Regions from separate parts of the Herbidospora sp. RD11066 genome, predicted to be linked through region 2. Evidence: riboswitches for the same ligand, from Rfam matches in the RefSeq annotation. Region 2 holds a riboswitch; the other holds the start of a gene.
The links. Region 2 has a riboswitch for glycine ahead of gcvP (aminomethyl-transferring glycine dehydrogenase). Riboswitches for the same ligand answer to the same signal wherever they lie in the genome.

Region 1: another riboswitch for glycine. It lies ahead of gcvT (glycine cleavage system aminomethyltransferase GcvT); the one in region 2 lies ahead of gcvP (aminomethyl-transferring glycine dehydrogenase).

The regions. Positions count from the first base shown of each region.
Region 1 covers NZ_BAAGDO010000004.1:618,826-623,672, reverse strand. The annotation lists gene ACYQ78_RS19650 (aldehyde dehydrogenase family protein) at 1-650, shown strand, start outside; gene ACYQ78_RS19645 (3-oxoacyl-ACP reductase) at 658-1,422, shown strand; gene ACYQ78_RS19640 (gamma-glutamyl-gamma-aminobutyrate hydrolase family protein) at 1,419-2,120, shown strand; glycine riboswitch at 2,137-2,234, shown strand; glycine riboswitch at 2,235-2,329, shown strand; gene gcvT (glycine cleavage system aminomethyltransferase GcvT) at 2,363-3,439, shown strand; gene gcvH (glycine cleavage system protein GcvH) at 3,436-3,825, shown strand; gene ACYQ78_RS19625 (L-serine ammonia-lyase) at 3,836-4,847, shown strand, end outside.
Region 2 covers NZ_BAAGDO010000002.1:255,104-259,950, reverse strand. The annotation lists gene ACYQ78_RS07610 (hypothetical protein) at 1-66, opposite strand, end outside; gene gcvP (aminomethyl-transferring glycine dehydrogenase) at 197-3,037, opposite strand; glycine riboswitch at 3,074-3,175, opposite strand; glycine riboswitch at 3,176-3,271, opposite strand; gene ACYQ78_RS07600 (MerR family transcriptional regulator) at 3,312-3,932, opposite strand; gene ACYQ78_RS07595 (bifunctional nuclease family protein) at 4,079-4,549, opposite strand; gene ftsR (transcriptional regulator FtsR) at 4,635-4,847, opposite strand, start outside.

The DNA of each region.
Region 1 (4,847 bases), on a different contig from region 2:
AGTCCGCGAACATCGTCTTCGCCGACTCCGATCTCGAGAAAGCCGCCGCGTCAGCCCCGATGGCCGTGTTCGACAACAGTGGCCAGGACTGCTGCGCGCGGTCCCGGATCCTGGTGGAGCGTTCCGTCCACGACGAGTTCCTCGCGAAACTCACCGAGGCCGTGCAGGCCATCCGCACCGGCGACCCGAACAGTGAAGACACCCAGATGGGCCCGCTGGTCAGCGCCGAACACCTGGCCAGAGTCCGGTCCTACGTGTCGGACCCCTACTTCCAGGGCAGTTGCCCCGAAGGCCCCGGCTACTGGTTCCCGCCGACCGTCCTCATTGGCGCCGACGACCCCGCCTACCGCGAAGAGGTCTTCGGCCCGGTCGTCTCCGTCGTCGCCTTCGACGACGAGGCGGACGCTCTGGAAAAAGCCAACGACACCCCCTACGGCCTGTCCGGCTCGATCTGGACCCGCGACGTCGGCAGGGCCCTGCGGGTCGCCCGCGGGGTCGAGGCCGGGAACCTCAGCGTCAACTCCCATTCGTCGGTCCGCTACTGGACGCCCTTCGGCGGCTTCAAGCAGTCGGGCCTGGGCCGCGAACTGGGCCCCGACGCGCTGACCGCCTTCACCGAGACCAAGAACGTCTTCATCGCAACGGAGTAGGAAGCACATGCAACGCTTGCAGGACCGGGTCGCCGTGATCACCGGCGCCGCCGGGGGCATCGGAATGGCGACCGCGCGCAGATTCGCCGAAGAGGGCGCCAAACTCGTGCTCGCCGACCTCGACGAGGAGGCCGGACGGCGCGCCGCCGAGGAGGTCGGCGGGATCTTCGTCAAGGCCAACGTGGCCGAGGAAGACGACGTCGTCCGGATGTTCCAGACCGCCTACGACGAGTTCGGCAGCGTCGACATCGCGTTCAACAACGCCGGGATCTCCCCCGCCGACGACGACTCGATCCTGACCACCGGCATGGACGCCTGGCGCCGCGTCCAGGAGGTCAACCTCACCAGCGTCTACCTGTGCTGCAAGCACGTGCTGCCCTACATGCAGCGGCAGGGCAAGGGCTCGATCATCAACACCGCCTCGTTCGTGGCGGTCATGGGGTCGGCGACCTCGCAGATCTCCTACACCGCGTCCAAGGGCGGCGTGCTGGCGATGACGCGTGAGCTGGGCGTGCAGTTCGCCCGCGAGGGCATCCGCGTCAACGCCCTGTGCCCCGGCCCGGTCGACACCCCGCTGCTGCGCGAGCTGTTCGCCAAGGACCCCGAGCGCGCCCAGCGCCGCCTGGTGCACGTGCCGCTCGGCAGGTTCGCGCGGGCCGAGGAGATCGCCGCCGCCGTGGCGTTCCTGGCCTCCGACGACGCGTCGTTCATCACCGCCGCCGAGTTTTTGGTCGACGGCGGCATCTCCGGCGCCTACGTGACGCCCCTGTGAGACCGGTCATCGGCATCACGTGTTACGCCGAAAAAGCACAGTTCACGGTCTGGGACACGACCGCGGCGCTGCTGCCGTGGGACTACGTGAGGCACGTCGAACGGGCCGGTGGGCAGCCGGTGATCCTGCCGCCCACCGGTGACCCGGGCGAGCTCGCCGGCCGTCTCGACGGCCTGATCGTGGCCGGGGGCGGCGACATCGACCCCGGCCGGTACGGCGGCGTCCAGCACCCGAGAACCGGCTACATCCGCGACTTCCGCGACGACGCCGAGTTCTCGCTGGTCAAGGCCGCCCTGGCGCAACGGCTCCCGATCCTCGGCATCTGCCGGGGCCTCCAGGTGCTCAACGTCGCCCTGGGCGGCACGCTGATCCAGCACCTGCCCGACGTGTGCGGCACCGACCGCCACTCTCCGGCTCCGGGGGTCTACGGCAGGGTTCCGGTACGTCTTTCCGGACCATTGCGGCGGCTCTACGACGCCGAAGAGATCACCCCCGCCCACTACCACCACCAGGCCATCGACCACCTGGCGCCCGGCCTGACGGTCACCGCCCGCGCCGACGACGGCACGATCGAGGCGGTCATGCTCGACGAGACGGTCTGGGCGGTCCAGTGGCATCCGGAGGCCGACGAGGAGGCGCCGGTCTTCGGGTCGTTCGTCACCCGCGCCGGGTTCCGCCCGGCGGTGAGGGGCGGCTAGGCTGACCGCACACCGGTGATCCCGCGCGGGAGAGTGCCCTGGCATCCGGCCAGGGCCCCTGAAGGAGCAAGCCCTCCCCGCGAACCTCTCAAGGCAAAGGACCGTGCGGGCGAGGTGTCCTCTGGAAAGCAGGCCTGTGGCCTCGCCGAAGGTGAAAGTCCGGCAAAACTCGGGCGAAGCTCTCAGGCACCCATGACAGAGGGGGAGGATGCTGACATCCGACCTTATTCGAGGTGCGCTTCATGTCCCGACCGACCCCGCTGCACGAGGTGCACAAGAGCCTCGGCGCGACCCTGACCGACTTCGCCGGCTGGCTGATGCCGCTGCGCTACGGCAGTGAGTCGGCCGAGCACACCGCAGTCCGCACCACCGCGGGGCTGTTCGACCTGTCCCACATGGGCGAGATCCACGTGACCGGTCCCGGCGCCGCCGACGCGCTCGACTTCGCGCTGGTCGGCAACCTGGGCGGCCTGGAGCCGGGTAGGGCCCGCTACACGATGATGTGCGAGCCGGGCGGCGGCATCGTCGACGACCTGATCGTCTACCGGCTGGCCGCCGACGAGTTCATGGTGTGCGCGAACGCGTCCAACTACCTCAAAGTGGCGGCCGAACTCACCGACCGCGCCAAGAACCACGACGCCGTGGTCGACGACCGCTCCGACTCCTACGCGCTGCTGGCGATCCAGGGCCCGAACTCCCCGGAGATCCTGGCCAAGCTGACCGACGCCGACCTCGCCGGGCTGAAGTACTACACCGGTCTCCCCGGCACCGTCGCGGGCGTCGAGGCGCTGATCGCCCGCACCGGCTACACCGGCGAAGACGGCTTCGAGCTATTCGTGAGCGCCGGCGACGCGGTGCCGCTCTGGCACGCGCTCATGGAGGCGGGCCGCGACCACGGCCTGGTCCCCGCGGGCCTCTCCGCCCGCGACACGCTCCGTCTCGAGGCCGGAATGCCGCTGTACGGCAACGAGCTCACCTCGGCCACCACCCCCGCCGACGCCGGTCTGGCCCGGGTCGTCCGCTTCGACAAGCAGGGCGACTTCGTCGGCAGGACGGCGCTGTCCGGCGTACAGCCGGACAAGCGCCTGGTCGGCCTGGTGATGCGGGGCCGGCGGGTGCCCCGCCACGGTTTCGCCGTCGTCGACGCCGAGGGCACCCCCATCGGCGAGGTGACGAGCGGCGCCCCCTCGCCGTCGATCGGCCGCCCGATCGCGATGGCCTACGTCGAGGTGGACGCCACCCCCGCAGCCGTGGACATCCGCGGCTCCCACGAACCGGTCGACGTCGTTGACCTGCCTTTCTACAGGAGGAAGAAGTGAGCAGCATTCCCGACGAGCTCAGCTACACCAAGGAGCACGAGTGGGTCGCCGGGCTGGACGACGGTCTGACCGTCACCGTCGGAATCACCGCCTACGCCGCCGAGTCGCTGGGTGACGTGGTCTTCGTCCAGCTTCCGGAGGCCGGGGCGCGGATCGAGGCGGGCGACGCGGTCGGCGAGGTCGAGTCGACCAAGTCGGTCAGCGACATCTACGCCCCCGCGGGCGGCGAGATCGTGGAGATCAACCAGAGCGTGGTCGACGACCCGTCCCTGGTGAACAGCGACCCCTACGGCGACGGCTGGCTGTTCCGCATCCGCGTCGAGGGCACCCCCGAAGACCTGCTCACCAGCGAGGAGTACGCCACCCTCACCGCCGCAGAGTCATGATCCCCCTCTGATGGCGATCAGCGTCTTCGACCTTTTCAAGGTCGGCATCGGGCCGTCCAGCTCCCACACGGGCGGCCCGATGGCCGCCGCGCACAAGTTCGCGCGCGGCCTGCTCCACAACGGTCTCCTCGAGAAGACCGCGAAGGTCCAGGTCATCCTCTACGGCTCGCTCGGCCTGACCGGCAAGGGTCACGGCAGCGACAAGGCCGTGCTGCTGGGCCTGTCGGGTGAGAAGCCCGAGCTCGTCGACGTCGACGCGGTCGAGGGCATGCTGGCCGCGATGCGCGCGGCGGGCACGGTGTCCCTGATGGGGCAGCGGGTGGTCCCGTTCGTGGTCGGCGACGACCTCGTCTTCGAACGCAAGATCTCGCTCCCCGGCCACCCCAACGGCATGCGCTTCACGGCGTGGGGCGAGGCGGGCGACGTCCTGAGAGAGAAGATCTACTACTCGGTCGGCGGCGGCTTCGTCGTCGACGAGAACGCCACCGGCGCCGACCGCATCAAACCCGACGACACCCCGCTCCCCCACCCGTTCCTGACGGCGAACGAGCTGCTGGCGCAGTGCGCCGAGACCGGCCTGTCGATCTCCGGCCTGATGATGGCCAACGAGAAGGCCTTCGGCCGCACCGAGGCCGAGATCAAGTCACGCCTGGTCGACCTGTGGCGCGTCATGGACGAATGCGTGCGGCGCGGCTCCTCCCGCGAGGGCGTGCTGCCGGGCGGGCTGAAGGTGCGCCGCCGCGCCCACCAGCTCCAGCGTCAGCTCCAGAGCGAACCGGCCGAACGCGACCCGCTCCAGGCGATGGACTGGGTGACGCTGTTCGCGCTGGCCGTCAACGAGGAGAACGCCGCGGGCGGCCGCATCGTGACCGCGCCCACCAACGGCGCGGCGGGCATCATCCCGGCCGTCATCTCCTACTACACGCGGTTCATGCCGGGCGCCGACGACGACGCCGTGGTGCGGTTCCTGCTCACGGCGGGCGCGGTCGGCGTGCTGTTCAAGGAGAACGCGTCGATCTCGG
Region 2 (4,847 bases):
GAGGTCCCCGGCGTCATAGAGGCGCCGGGCCTCGTCGATCTGCCGTCCGGAGTCGATGGCCGTCATCTCGGGGGGCCTCCAGGGAACCGGGCCGAAAGGGATTGCGAAGATCCTAACGACCGGGTCCCCCATTAGGCGGCAGACATGCGGAAGGTGATGGGTTTCTGTCTCCCCCTTCAGGGAAGGGTCAGCCGGTTCAGTCCTCGTAGGCCGAAAGAGGCGGGCAGGCGCAGACCAGGTTGCGGTCGCCGTAAGCCTGGTCGATGCGCCGGACCGGCACCCAGTACTTCTGGTCGCGCAGCGAGGCCACCGGGTAGGCCGCCTCGGTCCGGGTGTACGGGTGGTCCCACTCGTCGGCCGTCAGCACGTCGGCCGTGTGGGGGGCGTTGCGCAGCGGGTTGTCCTTGGCGTCGTACAGGCCCGAAGCGACCTTGGAGATCTCCCCGCGCACCGCGATCATGGCGTCGGCGAAGCGGTCGAGTTCGGCCAGGTCCTCCGACTCGGTGGGCTCGATCATCAGCGTCCCGGCCACGGGGAAGGACATGGTCGGGGCGTGGAAGCCGTAGTCGATCAGGCGCTTGGCGACGTCGTCGACGGTCACCCCCGTTTCGCGGGTGATGGCGCGCAGGTCGATGATGCACTCGTGGGCGACCAGGCCCTCGCGCCCGGTGTAGAGGACGGGGTAGTGCGGGGCGAGCCGCCGGGCCAGGTAGTTGGCCGACAGGATCGCCTGCTCGGTCGCGGCCTTGAGGCCGTCGGCGCCCATCATCCGCACGTACGCCCACGAGATCGGCAGGATGCCCGCCGATCCGAACGGCGCGGCCGAGACCGGGCCGACGACGCCGCGTCCCGGGAGGAACGGGGCCAGGTGGGCCTTGACCGCGACCGGGCCGACGCCGGGGCCGCCGCCGCCGTGCGGGATGCAGAAGGTCTTGTGCAGGTTCAGGTGGGACACGTCGGCGCCGAACTCGCCCAGTTTGGCCAGGCCGACGAGGGCGTTGAGGTTGGCGCCGTCGACGTAGACCTGCCCGCCGGCCTCGTGGACCTTCGCGCACAGGTCGACGATGGTCTGCTCGTAGACGCCGTGGGTCGACGGGTAGGTGACCATGATCGCCGCCAGCCGGTCGGCGTGCTTGGCGATCTTGGCGTCGAGGTCGGCCATGTCGACGTTGCCGTCGGCGTCACAGGCGACCACGACGACCCGCATGCCCGCCATGACGGCGGAGGCGGCGTTGGTGCCGTGGGCCGACGACGGGATCAGGCAGACGTCGCGCTCGTGGTCGCCCCCGGCACGGTGGTAGGCCCTGATGGCCAGCAGGCCGGCGAACTCGCCCTGCGACCCGGCGTTGGGCTGGATGGAGACGGCGTCGTAGCCGGTCACCTCGGCCAGCCAGTCTTCCAGGCTGAGGATCAGGTCGGTGTAGCCGTCGGTCTGCTCGGCGGGCGCGAACGGGTGGATCGACGCGAACTCGGGCCAGGTGATCGGCTCCATCTCGGTGGTCGCGTTGAGCTTCATCGTGCACGACCCGAGCGGGATCATCGACCGGTCGAGCGCGATGTCCTTGTCCTGGAGCCTGCGCAGGTAGCGCAGCATCGCCGTCTCCGACCGGTAGTCGTGGAAGACGGGGTGGGTCAGGTAGCCGGTGGTCCGCTGGAGGCCCTGGGGCAGCGCGTCGTCGGTGGAGATGTCGAGATCGTCCACGGAGGGGCCGTCGACGCCGAAGGCCGTCCAGACGGCGCTCAGGTGCGCGGAGGTGGTTTTCTCGTCACAGGCCACCGCGATGTGGTCGTCGCCGTCCTCGCGGACGTTGACGCCGAGGTCCCGGGCCGCCGCCGCGACCGCGGCCGCGCGGCCCGGCACGCGGGCGGTCACGGTGTCGAAGAACTCGTCGTGGACGACCTCGACGCCCCCCGCGCGCAGCCCCGCGGCCAGCACGGCGGCGTGCCGGTGGGCCCGCAGGGCGATCCGGCGCAGGCCCTCGGGGCCGTGGTAGACGGCGTACATCGACGCGATCACCGCCAGCAGGACCTGGGCGGTGCAGATGTTGCTGGTCGCCTTCTCGCGGCGGATGTGCTGCTCGCGGGTCTGGAGCGCCAGCCGGTAGGCGGGGCGGCCGTCGGCGTCGATCGACACGCCGACCAGGCGTCCGGGCATCTGCCGCTGGAGGCCCTCACGTACCGACATGTAGGCGGCGTGCGGACCGCCGAACCCGAGCGGGACGCCGAAGCGCTGCGACGATCCGACCGCGATGTCGGCCCCGAGGGTGCCGGGCGCCTCCAGCACGGTCAGCGCGAGCAGGTCGGCCGCCACGGTCACGACCGCCCCGGCCGCCTTGGCGCTCGCGGCCAGCGCCCGGAAGTCGGCCACCCGGCCCGAGGCCCCCGGATACTGCACCAGGATCCCGAAACATTCGGGCAGCTCACCGGTGTAGTCGGACTCGACGAGGGTGATGCCGAGCGGCTCGGCGCGGGTGGCGAGCACCGCCTTGGTCTGCGGGAGCGCGTCGGCGTCGACCACGAACACGTCGGCCTTGACCTTGGAGGCCCGGCGGGCCAGCGTCATCGCCTCGGCGGCGGCGGTGGCCTCGTCCAGGAGGGAGGCGCCGGCGACGTCGAGGCCGGTCAGGTCGCTGACCACGGTCTGGAAGTTGAGCAGCGCCTCCAGGCGCCCCTGCGAGATCTCCGGCTGGTACGGCGTGTAGGCCGTGTACCACCCCGGGTTCTCCAGCACGTTGCGCAGGATCACGCCCGGCGTGATCGTGTCGTGGTAGCCCAGGCCGATCATCGAGGTCAGCACGGTGTTGCGGGCGGCCAGCGCGCGCAGTTCGGCGAGCGTCTCGGGCTCGGACAGCGCGGGCGGCAGGGCGAGGGCCCCGGCGGTGCGGATCGAGTCGGGGACCGCCACGGCGACCAGGTCGGCGACGGTCTCGTAGCCGACGGCCTCCAGCATGCGGGCCTGGGCGGCGTCGGAAGGACCGATGTGGCGGGTGGCGAACGGCGGGGCGTCCAGGTCACGGAGCGGTGTGCGGTCGGTCATGACAGGGAACTCCAGGGCAGGCGAGACCGGGCGGTCTCCCCCTCTGTCATGGAACCTGAGAGCTTCACCGGACGACGACGGCCGGTTTTCCCCTTCGGTGAGGCGCCGCCTGGACGGCGGACCTGCTTTTCAGAGCTGCCTCGCCTGGCGGTACGGGTGCCTGAGAGATTCCGGGGAGGTTTGCTCCTTCGGCGCCCCATTCAGTGCAGATGGGGACTCTCCCGCGCAGGGTCGATGGCTACAACCACCTTACCCGTACCCCTGAGCTGGGGTCTCAACCGGTCTTCCGAGCCCTCCGCCGCTGGGCCAGTTCATCGGAGGGGTGGTCGGCCTCGTCACTGTCGGGGCCGACCGCGAGTTCCCCCGGCAGCTCCGCGAGTGATCCCTCGACCTCGCGCCAGACCCGGCCGAGGGCGATGCCGAAGACCCCCTGCCCTCCTTGGAGGAGGTCGATGACCTCGTCGGCGGAGGTGCACTCGTAGACGCTCACGCCGTCGCTCATGAGGGTGATCTGGGCGAGGTCGTTGACCCCGCGGTCGCGCAGGTGCTGGACGGCGGTGCGGATCTGCTGGAGGGAGACCCCGGTGTCGAGGAGCCGTTTGACGACCTTGAGCACCAGGATGTCGCGGAAGCTGTAGAGCCGCTGGGATCCGGAGCCCTGGGCGGGCCGGATCGTCGGCTGCACCAGGTCGGTGCGCGCCCAGTAGTCGAGCTGGCGGTAGGTGATCCCGGCGGCGGAACACGCCGTGGGACCGCGGTAGCCGATGTCGTCACGCACCGCCGCGGGCCGCTCGTCGAACAGCAGGCCCTGCTCACCGGCGCGCTCCCGCGCCGACTCACGCTGAACCGCGTCGTGCTGGTCGGCTTTGTTACCCTCGCCGCTGCTGACCGCCACTGCGGACCTCCGGCTTTCTCTCATCCCACGGTCTGATCTGGGGGTACGCGAACTACAACCGTGGATTCACTTGCACCGTAGGACTGGGGAAAGGCACAGTCAACGACCGCCCCCGGCGCGTCGTGAAGGTGAGATAACCCCTCAACTCAACCCGCACGGCCGAAATCCTCGGGGCTGATGTTGTCCAGGAACTCCCGGAACTTCTCGACCTCGTCCTCCTGGTCATCGGCCATGCTGACGCCGTTCTCCCGCATCACGTCTTCGCTGGCGAAGATCAACGCGTCGGTCCGGAGGGCCAGGGCGATGGAGTCGGAAGGACGTGCGCTTACCTCTACGCCGTTGGAGAACACCAGGTCGGCGTAGAAGATGCCGTCACGCAACGCGACGATGTTGACGCGTTCGAGTGAGACCTTGAGCGCGCCCAGCACGTTGCGGAAAAGATCATGGGTCAGCGGTCGGGGCGGTGGCTCGTCCGCCTGGGCGAGCGCGATCGCCGTCGCCTCGGTCATCCCAATCCATATCGGCAGGTAGCGGTCGCCGTTCGCCTCCTTGAGAAGGACGATCGGCTGGTTCGAGGGCATCTCCACCCGGACCCCCACGAACTCCATCTGCAACACAGGCGCTCACTCTCCGGGATGCGGCATTTCACCAGGTATTCAACTCACCAGGCATTCAACGTAACACCCACGCGCCGGACCCGCGTCAACGGCCGAGTGAGCCGCGGACGGCCCCTTCCAGCAGCGCGGCGTGGATACGTAATAACAACCCGGTGATCTCCCGTGCCGATTCCCCGGCATGGTCGATGGCCCCCGGGGCCCGGCGGCGCAGCAAAGGTGCGACGGCCTGCTCGACCAGGCCCGCCTCGCGTTCGGCGGCGGCCTTGACCGTGCGCAGGTGCCGGGCGTGCAGGCCGAA